Regions from separate parts of the Lysinibacillus sp. FSL K6-0102 genome, predicted to be linked through region 2. Evidence: riboswitches for the same ligand, from Rfam matches in the RefSeq annotation. Region 2 holds a riboswitch; the other holds the start of a gene.
The links. A riboswitch is a leader RNA that binds a small molecule or an ion and turns the genes downstream of it on or off. The one in region 2 is predicted to bind S-adenosylmethionine.
Positions count from the first base shown of each region.

Region 1: another riboswitch for S-adenosylmethionine. It lies ahead of NYE73_RS22945 (cyclase family protein); the one in region 2 lies ahead of metK (methionine adenosyltransferase).

Region 1 is NZ_JBBOPH010000001.1:4,511,282-4,514,609, forward strand. It holds gene NYE73_RS22935 (AraC family transcriptional regulator) at 1-1,278, shown strand, start outside; gene NYE73_RS22940 (hypothetical protein) at 1,393-1,797, shown strand; SAM riboswitch class I at 1,879-1,984, shown strand; gene NYE73_RS22945 (cyclase family protein) at 2,074-2,811, shown strand; gene NYE73_RS22950 (DedA family protein) at 2,842-3,328, opposite strand, start outside.
Region 2 is NZ_JBBOPH010000001.1:3,694,111-3,697,438, reverse strand. It holds gene pckA (phosphoenolpyruvate carboxykinase (ATP)) at 1-776, opposite strand, end outside; SAM riboswitch class I at 1,166-1,284, shown strand; gene metK (methionine adenosyltransferase) at 1,543-2,739, shown strand; gene NYE73_RS18670 (gamma carbonic anhydrase) at 2,919-3,328, opposite strand, start outside.

The sequences.
Region 1 (3,328 bases), 820 kb from region 2:
ATCAGCGAACGACATCTTCTCCCCTTTTCACAATGTCATAGACTGCTAGAAGTCATCTATCAAAACCGGTTAGCGGAGGATGAACACACGATTTTTGAACAGCATGTACACTTTCAAGAGCTGATGTTATTACTCTTACATCAAACCATACCCAAGCAGATGCAAAAAAATGATCGACAATCTGTTGAGCAGTCCATTAACCATTTACATAAACATTTTGAAAAAGAGTGGACGGTTGAGCAGCTAGCACAGCTAGCTGACGTACCAAGATGGAATTATACGCGCATTTTTAAAGATATTACGGGACAAATTCCTCTTCACTATTTAACTAAACTTCGTATTGAAAAAGCTAAGCATTTATTAATGACAACAAATGATCGAGTATTTGAAATTAGCCAGTCTGTCGGATTTAATAATGAGTATTATTTCAATCGTCGCTTTAAGGAACATGTCGGCATCTCTCCAGGACAATATCGAAGAAATCAAAGCAGCCATATACGTGTATTTGCACCATTCTTAGAAGATTTCTTTGTTGCGCTTGGGATTACGCCAATTGCTCAATTCAGTCATTCAAAATGGGGAAAACAAGACTATTTAGGTCTACAGAAAGTGCCAGATATCGATGTACAAAATAGAGAAATGGATCGACTCTTTTACTATAAGCCAACTTTAATTATGTTAGATTCTGGTGTAGAGCGTTGGGAATCCTTTCAGCACTTAGATGAAGTAGCCCCCGTCTGCCATCTTTCACACCCTGGAGAAAATTGGCAATCTACTTTATTTAAAATTGCAGATCTAACAGGAAAAACCTCCTTGATGCAAGACGTAATCCTACAATATGAAGATAAAGTACAACAAGCAAAAGGAATTCTTAGCAAATCTGTTTATGGGCAAAGTGTAGCATTTCTCCGTATTTCAGCCATTGGTATTACTCTATATGCGGGTCCTGAATGTGGCTATACGGGCCCCATTTTATATCGTGACTTAGGTTTAATGCCACATTCACTAGTATGGAGTATTCCGCACAATCAACGTAAAGCACAACTGACATTTGCTCAATTGTTGCAATTAGATGCTGATCATTTATTTATTACCTTTGATAAACAACATTCCATTTATGAAAATGAGGAACGTGCTATTTTAAAAACTCCTACTTGGAAAAACCTAGCTGCCGTTAAAAGCAACTGTGTCTATGAAGTAGACTTTTTAACATGGATGAATTATGGCATTTTATCACATAGTAAAAAAATTGATGATGTCTTAAATGTACTTGGCTAAAAGGAAGCTTACTTTAGCTTCCTTTTTAAATGATTAGGACAAACATTGCACTGCTAATAACACCGAAAGCCGTTTTGCTACATAAGATAGGATATCAGTTATAGGATAGGAGGAATGACCTTGTATTACAATCCTTATCCGTATTTTGTGCATCCCTATCATTATCCAACATCGCCTATCGCTAATCATTTTGCCATTAGACCCTTTTCGCAACATCTAGCAATGCCGACCAATAATCCTTTTCCACCTGTCGATACACACAAATTAAAAGCTTCAGCATCACGGATAAAGGCGATGATGCAGCAAGCCCAATTACTTACGGATAAAATAGATAGCTCCCAACAATTCGCACATGATTTAATGAATGCTGCTCAACTTTCAAATAAAACAGAGGTTGAAAAATTAATCACATCAACAGGCATTACGATGAAATTTGAAACAAACTATACACCAGACAGTTTTAGAATACGTCTTATTGATAATGATTGTTGTGGAGTCACCTTAAATTTGAATTGGTGAAAATTCCTAGTGAACTTGTAAACTATAAAAAACTATGCTAAAGTATTTGTATTGTTATTTCTGAAAATTCTTATATTACTTTTCTTATCAAGAGAGACGGAGGGATTGGCCCGATGAAGTCTCAGCAACCAGCTAACAGTATGGTGCTAATTCCAATTGGCAAAATGATCAGCCTTGAAGATGAGAAGAAGAACTACCGTTGTTGCAGCAGGAGTCCTCTTCTATTAGGGGACTCCTTTTTATTTACAACTATTTTTACAGAAAGCAGGGAAATCGATGTCTAATGAACTTTTACAAGCATTGCAATTATTAAAATCGAAACAGTGGGTTGACTTAACACATACATTCGGCCCTAATTCACCACATTTTTTTATGTTTGAGGACGCTAAATTTGAAACGTTATTTTCTCATAAGGACGGTTTCTTCGCTCAACAATTCACGTTCCCTGGTCAATATGGCACACATATCGACCCACCCATTCATTTTGTGCGAGATACTCGCTACTTAGAAGAATTAGAACTAAAAGAGCTTGTTCTTCCCCTTGTTGTTATTGATAAATCACAAGAGGCTGCGAGCAACCATGATTTTTCATTAAGTGTTGAAGATATTCTTGATTTTGAGGACAAGCATGGAGAAATTGAAGCAGGAACATTTGTAGCATTACGCACAGATTGGAGTAAGCGCTGGCCAGATAAAGAGGCTTTCAGTAATAAGGATGCAGATGGACATAACCATATCCCTGGCTGGGGTTTAGAAGCTTTACAGTTTTTACTAAAAGAACGCAAGGTAAGCGCAATTGGTCATGAAACTTTCGATACGGACTCTGCTGCTGATTTTCGTAAAAATGGCAAGCTAGATGGCGAATATTTTGTACTTGACCAAGACACCTATCAAATTGAGCTAATGACGAATTTAGACAAGCTACCTGCGAAAGGCGCTATCATCTTCAATATCGTACCTAAGCCAGAAAAAGCATCTGGTTTCCCTGTGCGCTCATTTGCTATTTTGCCATAACATAAAAGTCGGTATAGCGTATACCGACTTTTATGTTTGTCCATTTCTTTTTTTGAATAGAAAGTAAGCAATGAGCATCCCTACAATAAATAAAAGGATAAGATAGATACTATAATGAGTCAGATAGTATCCAACAAATCGCCATTTCTCTCCAAGCATCTTTCCTAATGATATAAATGTGAACGTCCAGATAAATGCCCCTGTATAGGCAAAAAGCGCAAACTTTCTATAAGGATAATTATTAATAGCCGCAATATACGCTGTCAAATGGCGTACCCCGGGGATAAAATAGCCAATTAATAATAGGGTAGGTCCTATTTTTGTAAACATCTTTTTCGTAAAGTCAATTTTTTGCTCTGTAATATGAATTTTAGGCCCATATTTCTGCAATAACGGTAAGCCAAAACGATAACCAATATAGTAGCTTAAGGTAATGCCTCCAACCGCACCAATCATTGCACTGACTAAAGCAGGAATATGTTCAAGACTTTCTCGGTAAACACTATAGCCTACATAA
Region 2 (3,328 bases):
GACCAACCGTGTTCATCGTCACCGATTAGCTTACGATCAGGATCAGCTGATAACGTCGTTTTACCAGTACCAGATAGACCGAAGAATAACGCTACATCGCCAGCTTCACCAACGTTTGCTGAGCAGTGCATTGAAAGAATACCTTGTTGTGGTAATAAGTAGTTCATGATACCAAAGATAGATTTTTTCATTTCACCAGCATATTCTGTACCACCAATTAAAATAATTTTCTTTTCAAGTGATACGATGATGAATGTTTCAGAAGCAGTACCATCAACCGCAGGATCTGCTTTAAAGTTAGGAGCTGAGATGACAGTGAAGTCGGCAACATGAGAAGCTAATTCATCTGCTGTTGGACGGATAAATAATTGATGAGCAAAAAGATTGTGCCATGCGTATTCATTGATAACTTGAATGCTTAATTGTGAGTCTTTGTCAGCACCTGCAAAGCCTTTGAATACGAATAACTCGTCACGTTCTTTTAAATATTTTATTACTTTTACATATAGGTTATCGAACACTTCAGAAGAAATCGGTTGGTTGACTTTACCCCAGTCAATTTGATCTTTTGTGCTTTCTTCTTCTACCGTATATTTATCTTTAGGTGAACGACCAGTGTATTTGCCAGTTTCTGCACGAACTGCGCCATCTACTGTTAACATTGCTTCACCACGAGATGTAGCTTTTTCTGCTAATTGTGGTACTGAAAGTTGAACATTTATGTTACCGCCGTTTAATAATTCCTTCAGTTCGTTTGCAATTTCTACTGAATTCATCGATTAAATACCATCCTTTTTTATAGTATTCCCTTGATTTAGAGGGATTTTTTCTTAATTTCAAAAATAGTATAACACAATTGCTTAAATAATCTATACTAATTAAGAAATTATTTTAGAGTTTTTACCACTTTTCAATAAACTGACAAAAAATAATGTTTTTCGAGTAGAATACCATCAATCCTACTGTAATTAGGCACGAAAATTGAGCCACACATATGTTACCACAAGTAGCTAGGTATGTTGTAGGGATTAATTTGCTTCTATTTACATCATCATCCAAGTATGAAAAGTTTTTGTGTAATAAGTTCTTTCCTTTCTATACAGTAATACATAAGAAAATATTTGACAACGTTCGACCTTTTCAGTAACATGAGATTGAACGGATACTCTTATCCCGAGCTGGTGGAGGGTCAGGCCCTGTGAAACCCGGCAACCTGCATGAACTATTTCACGACATGCGTTGGTGCCAACCTGATGCAAGGGAACATCCCTTGAACGATAAGAGTGAAAGGTTACGCAGTCATTATTCCTTTCCTCATGTAAAGTAACGTGAGAAAAGGATTTTTTTATTGCTATAAATCAATGTAAAGGTAAGTATATGTAGTTCTTTCCTTATTATAATGACGGATCTTTCGAAATCCTCGTGTTAAAAGCAGCAGTAACGGCTTGAGAGTTCAATCCTTAGGAGCGGACTTGACATGGGTAATGAGTACCGTATTCATACACAACTACTTATTGTAAGAGTATTTAGGAGGAAAACCAAATGACAAACCGTCGACTGTTTACATCAGAGAGTGTAACAGAAGGACATCCAGATAAGATTTGTGACCAAATCTCGGATGCCATTTTAGATGCTATTTTAGCAGAAGATCCAAATGCACGTGTAGCGTGTGAAACAACTGTAACAACAGGATTAGTATTAGTAGCAGGAGAAATTACTACTTCTACTTATGTGGATATTAAAGGTATTGTTCGTGACACTGTAGCTGAAATTGGCTATACACGAGGTAAATATGGCTTTGATGCTGAGAACTTAGCGGTGCTTGTGGCAATTGGCGAACAATCACCTGATATAGCTCAAGGTGTTGATCAGGCATTAGAGGCACGTGAAGGCTCTATGACAGATGCTGATATAGAAGCAATTGGTGCTGGTGACCAAGGCTTAATGTTTGGCTATGCATGTAATGAAACACCAGAGCTAATGCCATTACCAATTAGCTTGGCACACAAATTAGCACGCCGTTTAACAGAAGTACGTAAATCAGGTGAACTTGCCTATTTACGTCCTGATGGTAAAACGCAAGTAACGATTGAATATGATGACAATAATGTACCGGTTCGCGTGGATACAATTGTTATTTCAACACAGCATGATGAAGAAGCAACACTTGAACAAATTCAAGCAGATTTAAAAGAATTTGTTATTGCACCAGTTGTACCGAGTGAATTATTAGATGCTAATACGAAATACTTCATCAATCCAACTGGCCGTTTTGTAATTGGTGGGCCAAAAGGTGATGCTGGATTAACAGGACGTAAAATCATTGTTGATACATACGGTGGTTATGCACGTCACGGTGGTGGTGCCTTCTCAGGTAAGGATGCAACCAAGGTAGACCGTTCGGCGGCATATGCAGCACGTTATGTAGCGAAAAACATCGTAGCAGCTGGCTTAGCAGAGCGTGCTGAAGTGCAACTTGCCTATGCGATTGGCGTTGCTCAGCCTGTTTCCATTGCTGTCGATACATTTGGCACAGGTAGAGTGAAAGAAAGCGAGATCGTTGAATGGGTACGCGAGCTATTCGATTTACGCCCAGCAGGTATCATTAAAATGCTTGATCTTCGTCGTCCAATTTATAAACAAACTGCTGCGTATGGACATTTTGGTCGTACAGATTTAAATGTACCATGGGAGCAAATTGATAAAGCAGACGCGCTACGAGAAAAAGCACGTTTATAAACTATTGAACTAAAGTAATGAAGTCATTAGAAAATTATTCTGATGTATTAATAAGCAAAGGGGCAACATTGCTCCTTTTGTTTTTTTTACAAAAATACCTCGCTAGGATTCGTGAACATATTCGGTACACGAAAACGCGAGGGATTTTTTCGTTAGTATTGATTTTTTGTGTAGGTTATTTATTTCTGAAGTGATTTATAATATTGACCTTTTTCTGCGTATTCTCGTACGATGCGTTCCATATCCTCTTTATCTTCAGCATTTAATTCTCGGACAACTTTTGCTGGACGACCTAATGCTAAACTATTTGGAGGAATGACTTTACCAGGAGGTACTAGGCTTCCAGCTCCAATAAATGCACCTTCTCCAATCTCAGCTCCGTCTAAAATAATGGATCCCATACCGATTAAGGCATTTTTGCGAATTGTACAACTATGTAAAGTGACTTGGTGTCCAACTGTTACCTCATCTTCAATAATGAGCGGATATTTTGGGCTTTGGTGTAAACAGCAAAGATCTTGGATACTGACACGTTTACCAATAATCGTTGGGGAAACATCACCACGAATAACCGTATTAAACCAAATGG